4 regions of the Vallitalea maricola genome follow, and region 3 is predicted to be linked to each of the others. Evidence: predicted binding sites of a transcription regulator. Region 3 holds the regulator's gene; each other region holds the start of a gene.

Region 1 (4,796 bases), on a different contig from region 3:
AATAGAAAAGGTGTAATTTTATGAGTGATATATTTTCTGGACTAGAGAAATTAGGATTTAACAATATTAAAGCAATGGATATATTTGAAGATGAAAAGAAGAAGAGAGCGGAAATGAAAATAAAAAAAATGTCTAAAATTTCAGCAAAAGATTTACTTTATGATAGGAAAGTATTATGTCCCGTTTGTGGTGAAAAATTTATTACTAGAACGGTAAGAGCAGGTAAAGCTAAATTATTGTCTATTGATACTGATCTAAGACCTAAATATGATATTATTACTCCTTATATGTATGATGTCATCCTTTGTAATTGCTGTGGGTATGCAGCTCTAAGTAAATTTTTTAAAAAAATAACAGGCACACAAGCAGATTGGATTAAAAAACAAATATCCAACACCTATAGAGGAAGAGAATATCCAGATGAATATACATACGAAGTAGCTATTGAAAGGTACAAATTAGCTTTACTGAATGCCGTAGTGAAAAAAGTGAAAGCAAGTGAAAAAGCTTATATATGTCTTAAGATTGCTTGGCTATACAGATGTTATTCTGAGGAGTTATTACAAAATGAGAATCCTTCTCATGAATTGATAGAAGAAAACCATAAATATGAAATGATTTTTATAGAAAAGGCATATGAAGGATTTATTAATACATATGAAAATGAAGACTTTCCAGTATGTGGTATGCAGGAAATGACAGTAATGTATTTAATTGGTGATTTAGCTAGAAAATTAGGAAAATTGGATGAATCAACTAAATGGGTATCAAAAGTGATAGTATCAAAAACAGCTAATGAAAGATTAAAAGATAAAGCTAGAAATATTAAAAATCTTGTTAAACAACAGAAAAGGATAAATGCTAGAAATAATATTGAAATTGATGATTAAATTTAAATATGAAAATTAAATAGGATTATATATTTTACGTTAATATCAAGGAAGATAGACAAGGTTAAAAGCTATGAATGGCTAAAGCTAGTCTATCTTCCAAAGTTTTATAACTATATATCCAAGAATACTTTAAGATAGTTGAATCAATTAACATTGAGGCTGTTTATTTTTAACATAGTCCTTATTAGAGCGTCTTTAGAATTTTTCCAAGGTTCATCTGCAAATCTGTAATCATTTTTTTGAATAAACCAATCTAAGTCTTCTTTTAAACGGTTAAGATTATCAATTTCAACAGATACAATGATATCAATGAATGATTCAAGCTGAGAATCATTTAGATATTTTGGTGCTTCATTATAAAGTAATGCAAAATGGTTTAGGCAGAATCCTTTACTTGATTTGAGTAAATCAATAAAAGATTTATCTTTTTTTAGTAGATAGAAAAACGTATCAGTATATTTCTGAAAGGTAGATTCTATTCTATCGCATATGTAACAACTTGATTCCTTTTCTTTTAGATAGGTAAATAGTTTTGTATCACTTTTATCATTTTTGGAGAATAGCTTTTTCTTTGATTTTGGATTGCCAGATGAAATAAGACTTTCAACTTCTTTTTGTAAATTATCAAGATGACTGTTAAGCATAAGAGCAAGACCTAATCTGTTTTTGTTAGTGTACATTTTAGTTAAATGTTCTTTGCAAAATCCAAGATTATTAGTTTTTTCCCTTACATCTGTTTCCATATAAGATGGACCTAGTACAAATTGGATTGTATTTTCCTCTAGAGTCTTGTACATATTGCAAAAAGGACATTCACCTTCTTCTTTAAATGAATCGATTACAGGAATTGTATATATTTTTTCTTTCATTTTTACACCCACTTGTTTTATAATATATTCTATGATATAGAAGCTGGAACTTCTTTATAAGCATATGGAATATATTGAGTATAGCATAAATAAGGGATAAGTGATAGAGTTTATTAGATATATAATTTGAATTAAGGAAATATATTGAACTTATTGAAATGGGTGTTAGAAGTTTAAGTTCAATATATATAGATTATCTTAGGAGGGTAAATAATGGAATATATTGTAGAAAATAATAATATACTAGTTAATGATTATATTGATTTTGATATTGAACATATCTTAGAATGTGGTCAATGTTTTAGATTCTATAAACAATCGGATAAAGATTATCTGTTAATTGCTTATGACAAGATATTAAGAGTCACTCAAGGAGATAATAAAATCATTTTCCATAATACAAACACAAATGATTTTGATACAATATGGACAAATTATTTTGACTTGGGGAGAGATTATGGAAATATTAAGAAAGTACTTAGTAACATAGATGAACATTTACATAAGGCAGTTTCAGAAAAAGGTGGTATAAGAATTTTACAACAGGATACATGGGAAACTCTTATCTCATTTATCATATCTCAAAATAAAAACATTACACATATTAAAATATTAATAGAAGAGCTCTCTAAAAAATACGGTACTTACATTGGGGAAGAAGATAATGTTAAATACTATTCTTTTCCTACTATAGAACAACTATCAGCTGCAAGTGAACAAGACCTAAGAGATCTGAAAGTTGGTTTTAGAGCACCATATATTGTTGATGCGTGTAGAAAAGTTATCAATAAGGAAGTAGATTTGGTTAGCTTAGCTTCCATGGAAATTGAAGAAGCAAAGAATGAGTTGATGAAAATCAAAGGGGTTGGCCCAAAAGTAGCAGATTGTGTATTACTCTTTGGAGCTAAGAGATACGAAGTATTCCCTACTGATGTTTGGGTTAAAAGAATAATGGAGCATTATTATTTTAATAAGGATACAAAAATAAAAGCTATACATGAATTTGCGGTAGAACATTATGGAACTTTAGCAGGATTTGCACAGCAATTCCTATTTTATTATGCCAGGGATTTCAAGATTGGCAAAAAATGATAATCAAGTTGTATAAACCTTAGTACTAATGGTGAAAATATATATTAGCTATAAACAAATTATAAACTATAATACAAAAATAAAATAAATATATCCCATGCTATTATAATCAAGGAATATATGAATCTAAACTATAATATAACGAAAATAGGAGCAAATTGAAGAAAACAAGAGTATGCGAAAGGTAAGAAGAGTTAACATTATATAATGGATGAAAATGGTTAAAATAAACATTTGCAATTAATTGCCTATTTTAATAATATATACCTTGAGATTAGCACTCGATTGAAGAGAGTGCTAACAACAGAAAAAGAAAATATGAAAGATAATTATAAGGAGGTAAATAAACATGAAATTAGTACCTTTAGGAGACAGAGTAGTAATTAAACAATTAGAGGCTGAACAAGTAACTAAATCAGGTATCGTATTACCTACTGGAGCAAAAGAAAAGCCACAAGAAGCAGAAGTAGTTGCTGTAGGACCAGGTGGAATGGTTGAAGGAAAAGAAGTTAAGATGGAAGTTAAAGTAGGAGATAAGATTATCTATTCAAAATATGCTGGTACAGAAGTTAAACTAGAAGATAATGAGTATATCATTGTTAAGCAAAGTGATATATTAGCAATAGTTGAATAATCATTGAATTGAAATAAAAATAAAAACAAAGAAAACAAGGAGGGCTACATAATGGCTAAAGAAATTAAATTTGGTGCAAATGCAAGAACTGCTTTAGAAGCAGGAGTTAACCAATTAGCAGATACAGTAAAAGTAACACTAGGACCAAAAGGAAGAAATGTTGTTTTAGATAAAAAATTCGGTACACCACTTATTACTAATGATGGTGTTACAATAGCAAAAGAAATTGAATTAGAAGATGCTTTTGAAAACATGGGTGCACAACTTGTTAAAGAAGTTGCCACTAAAACTAATGATGTTGCAGGTGATGGAACTACTACTGCTACAGTATTAGCACAATCAATGATTCAAGAAGGAATCAAGAATATAGCAGCAGGAGCTAATCCTATTATTCTTAGAAGAGGTATGAAAGAAGCTACTAAGAAAACAGTTGAAGCTATCAAAGAAATGAGCAGTGCATTAACTGGTAAAGACCAAATTGCAAAAGTTGCTGCAATTTCAGCTGGTGATGAAGAAGTAGGACAATTAATTGCTGATGCAATGGAAAAAGTTTCTAATGATGGAGTTATCACGATTGAAGAATCAAAAACAATGGAAACTGAACTTGAATTAGTTGAAGGTATGCAATTTGATAGAGGTTACTTATCACCTTATATGGCAACAGATATGGATAAGATGGTTGCTGATTTAGATAATCCATATATCTTAATTACAGATAAGAAAATCAGTAATATTCAAGAGATATTACCTATTCTTGAGCAAATAATCCAATCAGGATCTAAGTTATTAATCATCGCCGAAGATGTAGAAGGCGAAGCATTAGCTACATTAGTTCTTAACCGTTTAAGAGGAACATTCAGTGTTGTAGCTGTTAAAGCTCCTGGTTTTGGCGATAGAAGAAAAGCAATGCTTCAAGATATAGCAATCTTAACAGGTGGTACTGTTATTTCAGAAGAAGTAGGTCTTGATCTTAAAGAAACTACAATTGAGATGCTTGGTAAAGCAAAATCTGTTAAAGTTCAAAAAGAAAACACTATAATCGTAGATGGTGATGGCGCTAAAGAAGATATTAATGCTAGAGTTAGCCAAATCAGAGCTCAAATAGAAGAAACAACTTCTGAGTTTGATAAAGAGAAATTACAAGAAAGATTAGCTAAGATGGCTGGTGGAGTTGCTGTAATTAAAGTTGGAGCAGCAACAGAAACAGAAATGCAAGAAAAGAAATTACGTATGGAAGATGCTTTAGCAGCTACAAGAGCAGCAGTAGAAGAAGGTATCGTTGCAGGTGGTGGAACTTCTTATATCCAC
Region 2 (4,796 bases), on a different contig from region 3:
TCTACAAACTATAAAACTTACTAAATAGTTTATCCATACTCAATAAATCTTTTACCCCTACTAATTCATTGACTGAATGCATTGCGAGCATAGGTACTCCTACGTCCACTGTTTTTATAGGTACATAAGATGTAGTAATAGGTCCTAATGTTTTTCCTCCTGGTATAGTTGAATTGTTAACGTATTTTTGGTAAGGAATATTTATATTACCACATAATTGCTGAATTACACCTGTTGATTCGCAGTCTGTAGCATAACTTTGTTTTGCACTTAGTTTTATAACTATACCATCATTAAGTAATGGTTTATTAGTTGGGTCATTTTTTTCTACAGCATTAGGATGTAATGCATGAGCAGCATCTGCTGATATCATAAATGATTCATCTAACATTCTATAGTGTTTTGATTTTGTTCTACTTAGTCCCAAGGATATCCTGTCTAATATGTTAGCAAACATGACTGAATCTGCACCTTGCTTAGTCCTGCTTCCTATTTCTTCATTATCGAAACAAGCAGCTATATTAATACCGCTCTTATTTTCTGTGCTTGCAATTGCTGAAAGACTAGTGTATACCATAGCTAGATTATCTAATCTAGAAGATTGGGCAAATTCATCATTAATACCAACAATATTCCCCTCTCCTATTAAGTAAAGGAACAGTTCGAAATCCAATATATCATCTACTTCCACATCAAGTTCTTTTGCGATATGTGATACTAGATAATTATCTTTTTCCAGTACATCATTAATCTGTCCAATTAAAGGTAAAGTATCTTTTTGAGGATTGAATTGGACACCTTCATTGACATCTCTATTCATATGAATTGCTAAACTTGGTATTGTAAGTACAGATTTCTTGAAATCTATATACTTTATTGTTGGTTTCATGAGATTATCTGATTTTAATGCTACTTTACCAGCTAATGATAAAGGTCTATCCAACCATGTATAATATATAGGTCCTCCATAGACTTCTGTATTAAGTGTAATATAATTTTCTGTTTTAATTTCAGAGATAGGTTTTATCTTGAAACTTGGACTATCAGTATGGGATAATATTATTTTGTATCCCATATCATCAACTAACTCTCCTACTGTAAAAGCTATTATTGTTGATGAATAAGGGATAATATAATATTTGCCACCTCTTTGCATCTGCCACTCATCTTTCATTTTGAGTTCTTTAAATCCTGCTCTATCAAGTAATTTCTTGCCTTCTATAACTCCATGATATGGTGAAGGACTGTTTTTAATAAATGTCAATAAATCTTTTGCATAACTCATACTTGTTCTCATTTTTTATTTTCCTTTCTTTAATCGTTAATTCAACTTACCACCTTTAGTTCAGAACATGACTGTTTGTAGTGGGAAAGTTTATATTTACTACATTATCTTTATATGCCGAATTAGAGCTCTTGTTTCGTTTTGTCTATAATTCAACTTATATATAAAATCTCCACAAATAATCAGCTGCTTCTTCAGCATAATCAATATTGATTCGTTTTGATTTTTTTATGTCTACAATATTTTCTTTGTTATCATATATATATAAATTGTCAGAAAGCAAATCCATTCCATTTTGAGTAAGGTCAAGGGATAAGGCTTTACATAGCTTACCTGGTCCATTAGAAAAATTTTTCTTTTGATAACTGTTAAGCTCTTCATAAGCTTTATTATATCTATTGTAAGACATTTTAGTAATATTTTTAACTGGTTTTACTCCTCTAATCAACACAGCGCATGGATTATCAATATTTTCTGTAACTACATTAAGGCAATAATACATCCCATATATGATGTAAATATACGCATGTCCAGCTTCACCCCACATTACTTCGGTTCTAGGTGTTCTTCTCCCTCCATAAGTATGGCAAGCTTTATCATCAATACCTTTGTATGCTTCAACTTCAGTTATTTTTACTACAACCTCTTCATCGTTATCATTATATACTAGATACTTACCTAATAATTCTTTTGCAACTACCAATGTATCTCTTTCATAGAAATCTCTACTTAATTTATTCATATGTAAACAACTCTACTTTCTATACATATTTTTAAAATTATACAATGCTTTAATCGATATACTACTTACTTAATAATATTACAATAAAAGTATTGAAAGTTCTACCTCTATTTTGTATGATATACTTTAAGGGTATAATATCGATAGGTAATTTGGAAGGAATGGTGCTAAATGGTATCTTTTAACGTAATTGATATAAAACTTTTTATGAATAATCTATTAAGAGATAAAATGTTTGATGAATTTGAAGTATCAAGTGTAGAACTTCATACTTTTACTAAGTTTAATATATCTTGTGATTTAAATAAAAAATACCTATCGTCAGATGAAATAGAGATACTTGGACATAGAAAACTGGTTAAATGGTCAGAGATAAAGGATATTGCTTTCTATATGATAAAAGGTAACAAGACCCCTTCATATCTGAAGATTGTCTTTTCCCTACCCCATGATAAAATAGAAAGCATGGTTAATAAACATGAATTAAGTATTAAAGCTGATAATGTAAATGGATTATTCATCAATATCTTATTTGAAGATAACGTTCTAAAGTGTACTACTGGAAGCTCCATGAATATATTTACGTTAGATAAAACTTTAGAAAGTTATTGGGATAACTCTGTAAAAACATTTTTCAAAAAACATGGTATAGCTGTTTAAAGGCTTAAATACACAGTTTACAATATTAAAACATCTTTTTGTTAGCACTCTTCTTAGACGAGTGCTAATTTTATCTTGACATCTATTGAAAATACATTTATTATATTTTATATAAGTTTTAATAACACATATAATTTTTCTATTTTAGTTAGACATAATTATTAATACTTTATGGAATTCCTAATGAAATATGCAGCTAAGTAGTGACTAAAGTAACTAACAGTCGCTCCAATGGTATAGGGAAGTATTAAATCATTTGTTGGGATTCCTACAATATAAATAAAAATTACTTTACGAAAAACGTTAGGAGGAGTTAAGAATGAGTACTGAAAAAGGGAATTTATCCATCCATAGTGAAAATATTTTTCCAATAATAAAGAAATGGTTATATTCTGACCACGATATATTTGTAAGAGAGCTTATTTCCAATGGTTGTGATGCTATAACAAAATTAAAGAAATTGGATGCAATGGGAGAGGCATCTCTACCAGAAGATAATGAATTCAAGATTGAAGTTATCGTTGATGACAAAGAGAAAACTTTGACTTTTATAGATAATGGTATCGGTATGACTGATGAAGAGGTTAAACAATATATTAACCAAATTGCTTTCTCTGGTGCTGAAGATTTTCTTAATAAATATAAAGATAAGGCTAATGAAGATCAGATTATCGGTCATTTTGGACTTGGTTTCTATTCTGCCTTCATGGTAGCAGAAAAAGTTACAATAGATACTCTTTCTTATCAAGAAGGAGCAAAAGCAGTACGTTGGGTAAGTGACGGTGGTAATGAATATGAAATGAGCGATAGTGATAGGACTGAAAGAGGAACTAAGATTACATTAAGTATTGGTGAAGATGGAAAAGACTTCTTGAATGAATGGACAGTCAAAAGCACTATCCAAAAATATTGTTCTCTAATGCCTATAGAAATCTACCTTATCAATCCTAATAAAGAAGAGCCTAAGGTAGAAAATGAAGATGCAAATGGTGAGGCAAAAGAACCTGAAGCACCAAAACCATTAAATGATACTACACCTCTATACTTAAAGAAACCTAATGAGTGTACTGATGAAGAATATAAGGAATTCTATAGAAAGATTTTTATGGATTTCAAAGAACCTTTATTCTGGATTCACCTTAATATGGATTATCCATTCAACTTAAAAGGAATCCTCTACTTCCCTAAACTTGGAAATCAATTTGATACAATGGAAGGACAAATCAAGTTATATAATAACCAAGTATTTGTTGCTGATAATATCAAAGAGGTTATTCCTGAATTCTTACTATTGTTAAAAGGTGTTTTAGATTGTCCTGACCTTCCACTTAATGTATCAAGAAGTTTCTTACAAAATGATGGATTCGTTAAGAAAATTTCTAACTACATCACTAAAAAAGTTGCTGACAAACTTAATTCATTATATAAGAAAGAAAAAGAATCCTATGAAAAGTTCTGGGATGATATTCATCCATTCATTAAATTCGGATGCTTAAAAGATGATAAGTTCTTTGACAAAACAAAGGGAATCATCTTATATAAAACAACAACAGGTGATTATGTAACTCTTGAAGAGTATTTAGATAGAAATAAAGAAAAACATGAAAATAAAGTCTACTATGTAACAGATGAAACTCTTCAATCTCAATACATCAAGATGTTCAAAGATAATGGTATGGAAGCTGTCATAATGAATACAACTATTGACCAGCCATATATTTCACATATTGAGATGAAGGAAAGTGAAAATAATATAAAATTTGCTAGAATAGATGCTGACCTTACTGATAGTCTAAAAGATGAAGACAGTACAAGTGAAGAAGACAATAAAAAGCTTAGTGAAGAAGTTCAAACTATATTCAGAAAAGCTCTTGCTAATGAAAATCTTAATGTAACTATGGAGAATCTAAAATCAGAAGATATTTCAGCTATGATAATATTACCTGAAGAATCTCGTAGAATGCAGGATATGAGCAAAATGTACGGTATGTTTGGAATGGACAGTGCAGCTATGCCAAGTAATGAAAGTCTTCTACTTAACAAGAAAAACAAGTTAGTTAAATATATCATTGATAATAAGGATAACGAAAATACTGATATATTCTGTAA
Region 3 (4,796 bases):
CAGCTCCAGCTTCACCTGATAATTTACCACCTTGAATGGATGCTCCTATAGCAACACATTCATCTGGGTTAATACCTTTGAATGGCTCTTTACCTGTTAATTTGTTTACTGCATCTTGTACAGCTGGTATACGTGTTGATCCACCAACCAATAATACTTTATCAAGCTCAGTTGCTGATAATCCTGAATCTCTTAAAGCATTGTTTACAGGACCCATTGTTTGTTGAACAAGGTCAGCTGTTAATTCATCAAATTTAGCTCTAGTAAGTGTAATATCTAAATGTTTTGGTCCTTCTTGTGTAGCAGTAATAAATGGCAAGTTAATATTAGTTGTTGTTGCTGATGATAATTCTTTTTTAGCTTTCTCTGCTGCTTCTTTCAATCTTTGAACAGCCATCTTATCATTAGTTAAATCTATACCATCTGAAGTTTTGAATTCTTTTATAAGGTAATTCATAACACGGTCATCAAAGTCATCTCCACCAAGTTTGTTGTTACCACTTGTAGCTAATACTTCAATTACACCGTCTCCGATTTCAATGATAGATACATCAAATGTTCCACCACCAAGGTCATAAACCATAATTCTTTGCTCATTTTCATTATCAAGACCATAGGCTAAAGCTGCAGCTGTAGGCTCGTTGATAATTCTCTTAACTTCAAGACCAGCTATCTTTCCTGAATCCTTAGTTGCTTGTCTTTGACTATCTGTAAAGTATGCAGGAACTGTAATAACTGCTTCTGTAACCTTTTCACCTAAATAGCTTTCTGCATCAGATTTTAATTTTTGAAGAATCATAGCTGAAACTTCTTGTGGAGAATATTTTTTATCATCAATAGTTACTCTAAAATCAGTACCCATATGTCTCTTAATTGAAGCTACTGTTTTATCAGGATTAGTAATCGCCTGTCTCTTAGCAGGTTCTCCTACTAATCTTTCTCCATTTTTTGTAAAAGCAACAACTGATGGTGTTGTTCTAATACCTTCTGCGTTAGCAATTACTACTGGCTTTCCACCTTCCATAACTGCAACACATGAGTTAGTTGTACCTAAATCAATACCAATTATTTTACCCATTTTATTTCCTCCTTCATATCAATATACTCGTCAATGTTTTTTATAATTTTATTTTATTCGACGAAGATTATTTTTTAAGTAATTAATAATATATATATAAGATGCACAATATTATAATCATACATTCTATATTTCTTTAAATTTTTTCTTGATAAACTAGTTTACTACTTTTACCATGCTATGTCTTAAAACTGAATCGTTGTACATATATCCTTTTTGGAATACTTCTGCAACTATATTTTCACCTAATGACTCGTCATCAGCATGTGTAACTGCATGATGGAAGTTAGGATCAAACTCATTCCCTTCAGCTTTTATTTCTTCTACTCCAAGTTCGTTAAGAGTACTCATTAACTGTTTGAATATCATTTCAACACCTTGTGTAAAAGGTAGTTCTTTTTGTTCTTCTGAAATACTGTCTAGAGCACGTTCAAAATTATCTACAATAGGTAATAATTTTTCTAATGTTTCTTTTGCTCCATTTTCATACATCATAGACTTTTCTTTTATTGTTCTTTTTCTAAAGTTATCAAATTCTGCCATAGTTCTTTGTAATTTATCTACGTATTCGTTAACTTCCTTTTCTTTTTGTTTCAGTTTTTTATTCATATCATTTTCTCCAGTAGAATCTTCTTCTAATTTTACATCTTCCACTTCTTCTAAGTTTTCTTCTGAATCTTTTTCTTCAACTTCTTGCTCATTAATTATTTCATCTTTAATTTCTTCTGAAATATTTTCTTCAGAAACTTTTTCTTTAGCCACTATATAACCACCTTCCTATTTTAACTTATTAATAATTTCTTCCATTTTTGACATTAAACCTGAAAGAGAACCTATTGTATTTTCGTAATCCATCCGTTTAGGACCAATGATACCAATAAATCCAATATTCTCTCCACCAAGCTTATAAGCAGTAGTTATCAAACTACAATCTTTCATTTCATCAATAACATTTTCGTTACCAATAGTAACTTTTATATTAACACCATTTTCTTCTAATACAGTATAGACCATATCTCTTAGAACTTGTTTTTCTTCAAGTCTATGTATTAGATTGGTTGCTTTTGATATATCATTGAATTCTGGAAATCTTAATATATTAGTTGCACCAGATGTATAGATCTCTGTATCATCAACAGATTTTATAGTATCAAAAATGGCATCTAATACTTTATTGATTATATCAGCGTTACTTCCAGCAAAATCTTTTAGTTGTTGAATAAGTGGTAAATTAATCTGTTCAAGAGTAAGTCCATATAACTGTTCATTAAGAACAAAAGTCAATCTATTCAACATTGTTTGATGTACTGGTTCATTAATATTGATCATATAATTCTTAATAATATTACCATCTGTTACTATAACCGCTAATATTCTTTTTTCCTGTACACCTATTAATTGTATATTTTTTATTTTAGCTTTATTAATCTGTGGTGATGAAACAATCGTAGCATAATTAGTTTCATTTGCCAGCATCTTAGCAATATTTTTTAACAAAGATTCTATCCTATCTACACGTTGAAACAGCTGTTCTATATATAAACCATTATTTATCTCTTCATGATGAAGATTCATAAGCCTATCAACATATAGCCTATACCCCTTGTCAGATGGAATTCTACCTGCAGACGTATGAGGTTGCAATATAAGACCTAATTCTTCTAGATCAGACATTTCATTTCTTATAGTAGCAGGACTTATACCTAAGTCATAATTCTTTGAAATTGTTCTTGAACCTACTGGTTCAGCTGTATCTAGGTAATTTAAAATTATTGCCCTAAGAATTTTAATCTTTCTATCATTTAGTTCCATATCGCACCACCTTTGTTAGCTTATTTTTTTGTTAGCACTCTACTCTAATGAGTGCTAATGCTTGAAATAAAAATATCACTTGCAGGTAGATTTGTCAAGTAATTTTGCAAAATTTAATTATTTTTTTTAGGCTTAATACATTTGTAACATCTTTTACCAGCTGTATTTAAGCCCATTATAGCCATATTAATCAAACAAAAACATGGATAATGCAAAATTACTAACGTCAACTCCTTTTTTAGTTAATTTTAATCTAGACCCATTTTCCATAATAAGTCCTTTTTCTATAAGCTCTTGTATAGCATCTTTATAATAATATTCTATTTCATGTCCCCATCTATTATAAAAATCAATCTTATCTATACCTTCTAATAATCTCAGTCCTAAAAACATATATTCTTCAATAGAAGTCTTTTTACTGATTTTCTCAGTACATTCCTTAAGCTTACTAATATCTCCATTAATATCTATATAATTTAACAGATTATTGATATTCTTATATCTAAAGCCCTCAAAGTATGAGGAAGCCCCTAACCCAATACCTATATATTCTTCTTCTTTCCAATATATCTTATTATGATAGCACTCTCTGTTGTCCAAAGCATAATTAGATATCTCATAGTGTTTATAACCATTATTCTGTAGTGTATCATGAATCAGCCAATACATATGACGTTCTACATCTTCAGCTGGTAAAACAAGCTTGTTATCATCATATAACCTAGAAAATTTAGTTCCTTCTTCAATTATCAAGGAATAATAAGATATATGTTCTGGTCTAAGATTGATTATCTTTTTCAAGTCATTCTCTATATCACTGATAGTTTGATTTGGTAGAGCAAACATCAAATCTATATTTATATTTTCAAAACCATTATTTCTAATCAAATCATAATTTAATAGGAATTCATCCCAAGTATGGATTCGTCCTAGTTTCTTTAATAATTTATTATTACATGATTGTAATCCCATGCTTATGCGATTTACACCTGATGAAAGAAGCACTTCAATTTTCTCTTCATCAAGGGTTCCTGGATTAGCTTCAATTGTTATCTCGGCATCTCTATCAATATTATAATATGATTTTAGGGTATCAAAGATTCTTTCTATATCAGAACATGGCAGAATAGACGGTGTACCACCGCCTATAAATATACTTTTCATATTATATTCTTTTGTAAGTTCACTATAACTTTTTATCTCGTTGATTAATGCATTTACATATTCCTTCATGACACTATCTTTATTGTCAAAAGATAGAAAATCGCAATAATTACATTTACTTTTGCAAAAAGGAATATGAATATATAAACTGATATTTTTCATCTCTAACACCTAATCATCTAGCTTAAGCACACTCATAAAAGCTTGTTGAGGTACTTCTACATTACCTACTTGACGCATTCTCTTCTTACCTTTTTTCTGTTTTTCAAGAAGTTTTCTTTTTCTTGATATATCTCCACCATAACATTTAGCAAGTACATCTTTTCTCATGGCTTTAATAGTTTCTCTAGCAATTATTTTATTACCAACAGCTGCTTGTATTGGTATTTCAAATAGGTGTCTAGGTATTTCTGTCTTCAATTTCTCTGCTATCTTTCTTCCTCTATCATATGCTTTATCAACATGAACGATAAAAGATAATGCATCTACAACTTCTTTGTTAATTAATATATCAAGTTTTACTAATTCAGATTCTTTATACCCAACTAATTCATAATCAAAGGATGCATAACCTCTTGTCCTAGATTTTAGAGCATCAAAGAAATCATATATTATTTCATTAAGTGGAAGTTCATAAGTCAACATGGCTCTTGTCTCTTCAATGTAATCCATGCCGAAATACTCTCCACGTCTTTCTTGACAAAGTTCCATTACCGTTCCAATATAATCTGTCGGAACCATA
Region 4 (4,796 bases), on a different contig from region 3:
TGTTACCAAAAGAGAAGAATGTCTTCCCCCAAAAGTAACATTATTGCATACTCTGTCTCTTGCATTTATCAAAGGATGTCCTATATCAGTAGCTGATACTCTATATTCTTTAGTAATAGTAGGCATTACCCAATCTGGTTGTTCATAGACTACTGTAGCAAGACTTGCTAGAGCTTCAATTTCTCCCAATGAATCCAACCATTTTGGAAGATTTTTTCCATATTTGTTCTTCCAATTCTCAAGTGAAATAGCACATTGATAATCCCATAATGTAAGTATATCGAATATCAAATAGAATTGAAAATGTCTGATATTGAACATATCCATAATACTATCCAGCTTTTTTATCTGCTGAGAAGTAAGTTCATTATCACTTTCCATTTGTTTCTTCAAGTCTTGTAATAAACTTGATTCAAAATCTTGTGATTCAATTAACTTGATCATCTTATCGTATATGGATATCTGTTTTCTGAAATCGTCGATAGTAGATAACCTTGTATGCCTTTTATTAAGACCTATGAAAGCAACAATTATCTGTATACTTATGAATACCAATCCATATATATGTGAAAAAGATGGTATACAAAAAGGCAGTACAATAGTTAAAATGGAAACTATAGGTAATATCTTTACAAATAATCCTAATAGATTATTTAGATAGAATGGTGCTATATCCTTACTCCATTTTATTAACTCTCCTTCATCTATACTGTCATTATCTTCTAACATGCCCGCTGCTTCTAATTCATGAACCCAATTCATATTTTTAGAAAGCTCTATTATGGCTTGTTGTCTTTTTCTTATTAGTTCAATATTTTTATTGGGTTTTATAAGTGCATCTCTTAACTTCTTCTTACCCATTGGAGTGTTAGTATGATTTATCCATTGAAACAAGGAATTCTTACCGAATAAATCTAAATCCCATGAATAATTATGATCTTCATCAATGAATTCTTTACCATTCTTCTGGAATTTTTTCCATTCTCCCCTTAGACGCTTAATACCGTTTTCATTGATTTTACAAAGTGCTGTCAGCCTAGGCCTTAGGTCAATATTTTTTTGGTGTATAATTATTAAGCTGATAAAAATAACCAGTGTAATAATTAAACTGTTCAAGCTAAGTAGATAAGATTTTCTAGTATATGACCATATAGTAAATCCTAATCCTAAAAGAATTACAATAAGTCTAACATTACCATAGATATTGATTTTATGATTAAGCTTGTCTAACTCCTTATTATACGTATCTTTTCCCTTTATGTATTCTCTTTTTGGGTTCATTATTATTCACACTCCATTTACTAAATTTTATTACTATAATTAAATCCAATAGTTTTTAATACAACAATACCACATATAATAATCTTTTTAAAGTGTGAATATATATAAAAATTAAATAATCTTATAACATATAATTTATCAAATACAGGATATTAATAGAAATAGAGCCTCTATGGGCTCTATCTCTTAATTGACTTCTATATTAAATGTATTATCGGATTTTTCCTTTTTAGGAACTACGATCTTCAATACACCATCTTTTAATTGAGCTGAAATTTCTTCGGGAACGATATCCTTCAAATATATTCCTCTTTGCATAGAAGTTCTTTTTCTTTCCCTATGGATATAATAATCTTTTTCTTCATCTACGTTTTCTTCATGATTGACATTAATTGTTAGTCTACTATCATTATAATCGAGTTTCACATCTTCTTTATTAATTCCTGGTAACTCAGCTTCTACTAAATAATCTTTATCTGACTCTTTCACATCTACTTTAAATGTGTCGTTATACAAATTTCTTACAGGTAAAAAACTATTATTAAAGAAGTCATCAATCATGTCATAAAAATCATTGTTAAACGAGTTACTTTTCCTAATTGGGTTGTTATTAAATGGTGTTAATCCAAACATATTAATTCCTCCTATATCATAATTTATTTTCCATTGTTAGCACTCACTCTAATCGAGTGCTAACAATTTCTATATATAATATATCCCTTTTAGAGATTTTTGTCAAGAGTATATTTAAATTTTTTCACAAAAAAATATTAAGAGTTAAATTGATTGAAATAACAGATAAATAAGCATAAAAAAAGAGGCTATCGGATAATACATTTTTGGTATTATCCCACAGCCCCGTATTCTAATTAATATATTATGCCTCTAAGGGTTCTTTCTTTTCTACAACAACCTTATCCATCCATTTTCCTTTTTTATAGAAGTAATACATAAAAAAGAAACTAACAATGAAAGATAATCCTACTCCTGACCATAATCCTTTTATTCCTAATGGAGTATATGATAGTGCATAAGAAAGTGGAACCCGAAATCCCCATAAGCAGATTAAGCTTAACCACATGGATACCGAAGCAGCTCCTGCTCCTTGGAATACATTGGACATGACAATTCTACAACCTACAAATGCATATAATAATGTTATTCCATATATATAATAACGTCCCATTCCTATTACTTCTTTATCATCAGAGAATATATCAAAAAATACTGTAGGGAATATTGCAAAAATAGCTCCCAATATTATAAGTATGATAAATGATGCTTTCATGGCATATTTACCACTCTTGAATGCTCGTTCCTTTTGTCCAGCACCTAGATTCTGTCCAACTATTGAACTTGCAGCTTGAGCCAGTCCCATTGTAGGCATAGCCAACAGTGATTCCAATCTATTACCAATACCATGTGTTGCTATTGCAACATCACCAAACATATTTACTCTACTGATAATAACCGTTCCACCTAGGCTTATTACAGCTTGTGAAATACTAGAAGGTACTCCAATCTTAAATAATTGTTTAGTAATTTTTAAATCAACTTTTATATTACGTAAGTTCATTTTCAAGAAAGTCTTACCCCTGAGTACTACATAAAAAATGTATCCTGAAGCAAATACTCTAGATATTACAGTTGCATAAGCAGCTCCCGAAATACCTAGTTCAGGGAATATCCCCCATCCAAATATAAGAAATGGGTCCAATATCATATTTATTACACCAGAGACTATACCTGCAATCATAGGTGTTCTAGTATCTCCAATTCCACGTAATATCCCACTCATAATAAAGAATATGAACATGAATATCATACCTACCATTATTATAATGAAATAATCTTTTGCTATAGGTATAATATTATCTGGCGTCTGTAATAGGTCAAAAAGCTGCTTGTAAAAAATTATGCCTCCAGCAACAAAAACCAATGCAATAGCACCAATAACAATTAATGATGTATAGGCTACTTCATCAACCTTCTTATATTCTCTAGCACCATAGTATTGAGCTGCTAATGTTGCTGACCCTATACCCAATCCAGCTGCTAATGAAACTAATACAAATACAACTGAAAATGTAATAGTAACAGCTGCAATGGCTTCAGTACTATTGTCAAGTTTCCCTACCCAATATGTATCTGTCATATTATATATAACCTGTATCAGATTACCTATCATTATAGGCCATGCCAGTATCCACAGATTTTTCTTTATATCACCTTTAGTCGCGTCTATATTTTTATTCTTCATAAGTAAATCCTTTCTATATAACCCTTAATCTATAACTTTATTGTTATGATGCCTCTTTTTCAGAAAGTAATTCCTGAACGTTATCAATGTTTTCATTGTAACGTTTTTCTTTTGTAAATAATATATAAAGCATTATAAATGCTATCACTCCAACAAATCCAGTCAGTATCCATCCTTGTGATTTGCTGTGTGACACTAGGAACATTCCCATGAAGAATGGAGCAAAAGAACGTCCAGCAGCCTGAATCATACCTATAATGGAGTTAAATCTACCACGATGATTAACTGGTGAATGGTTAGAGATATAAACTCCTGTATTGGTTGTAGCAATTATTTCACCTGTTGTCCAGATGAATACAGCAACAAAAAATACCCATAACTCATTAATTAATCCCATCATACCAAAACCTATTATGTATGTTAAAGTTGCAATAGCTACATTAACAACTGGTTTAATCTTTCTTGTATAGTACATTATGATTGGCGTAAAGATAACAACAATCATTGTATTAATAGCCATTACATTACCAAAATATTTTGCTCCAAAATTAGGATATAATTCCTCCAGATGTAATGGCATAATAAATCCATGTTGATTATATACAAAACCAATAACAGAAGATATAATTACGAAGCCTAATAGGAATGGTCTTCTGACAAGTGCTTTAACTACAGAGCCTTTTTCCTCTTTTTCTCCTTCTCTATCAGATTCGTTAATTTCTTTTATCTGGGCTTTTGTTGGTCTAGTATCTTTTATATAAAAAGCAACTAATAATAAACTAATTAATGAAGTTATACCATCACCCCAAAATATCCATCTGGTGTAATGTTCAAATAAATATCCTGCAATTGTCAATCCAAAAGCAAGTCCAACATTCATTCCTAGGTACAATAAGGAGAAACTTTGTTTTCTATTTTCAGGAGTAGTTAAATCCGCTGTCATAGCACCACTTGCTGGGCCTGAAAAACTAGATATAAAGCTTGAAATAATAAGTAAATAAACAACCGTTATTGAATTACCAAGGAAACCACAAATAATAAATATGACAGCTGATAAAGTTCTTGAAACAAGTAAAATTGTTTTTCTATTACATTTATCAACTAGATGACCAGAAATAAGTGAACCAGGTATACCGACTAGAGAACAAACTAACATAAAACTACCAATGACATTTTCTTGCAAACCTAATCTCTTACTCAGAAACAGAGCTAAAAAGGCATAAACAAAACCGCCAATGGAATTAACAAATCTCTG

Evidence for each region. Region 3 encodes HrcA, which represses chaperone genes, less so after heat shock. Its sites were predicted from a motif close to TGTTAGCACTCNNNNNNNNNGAGTGCTAACA; they were not measured.
Region 1: groES (co-chaperone GroES) is a predicted target of HrcA. The motif match lies at 3,127-3,157, and genes of this name have one in related genera.
Region 2: htpG (molecular chaperone HtpG) is a predicted target of HrcA. The motif match lies at 2,727-2,757, and genes of this name have one in related genera.
Region 4: AACQ14_RS00795 (Hsp20/alpha crystallin family protein) is a predicted target of HrcA. The motif match lies at 1,949-1,979, and genes of this name have one in related genera.

What each region holds. Positions count from the first base shown of each region.
Region 1 covers NZ_BTPU01000097.1:433-5,228, reverse strand. The annotation lists gene AACQ14_RS21925 (DUF2225 domain-containing protein) at 21-890, shown strand; gene AACQ14_RS21920 (DUF6062 family protein) at 1,037-1,762, opposite strand; gene AACQ14_RS21915 (DNA-3-methyladenine glycosylase family protein) at 1,976-2,854, shown strand; gene groES (co-chaperone GroES) at 3,204-3,488, shown strand; gene groL (chaperonin GroEL) at 3,540-4,796, shown strand, end outside.
Region 2 covers NZ_BTPU01000067.1:6,864-11,659, forward strand. The annotation lists gene AACQ14_RS17740 (M18 family aminopeptidase) at 2-1,297, opposite strand; gene AACQ14_RS17745 (DNA-3-methyladenine glycosylase) at 1,443-2,027, opposite strand; gene AACQ14_RS17750 (DUF5721 family protein) at 2,199-2,687, shown strand; gene htpG (molecular chaperone HtpG) at 3,007-4,796, shown strand, end outside.
Region 3 covers NZ_BTPU01000059.1:28,630-33,425, reverse strand. The annotation lists gene dnaK (molecular chaperone DnaK) at 1-1,078, opposite strand, end outside; gene grpE (nucleotide exchange factor GrpE) at 1,235-1,840, opposite strand; gene hrcA (heat-inducible transcriptional repressor HrcA) at 1,856-2,890, opposite strand; gene hemW (radical SAM family heme chaperone HemW) at 3,077-4,216, opposite strand; gene lepA (translation elongation factor 4) at 4,226-4,796, opposite strand, start outside.
Region 4 covers NZ_BTPU01000002.1:63,120-67,915, reverse strand. The annotation lists gene AACQ14_RS00800 (MutS-related protein) at 1-1,281, opposite strand, end outside; gene AACQ14_RS00795 (Hsp20/alpha crystallin family protein) at 1,468-1,914, opposite strand; gene AACQ14_RS00790 (MATE family efflux transporter) at 2,159-3,541, opposite strand; gene AACQ14_RS00785 (MDR family MFS transporter) at 3,585-4,796, opposite strand, start outside.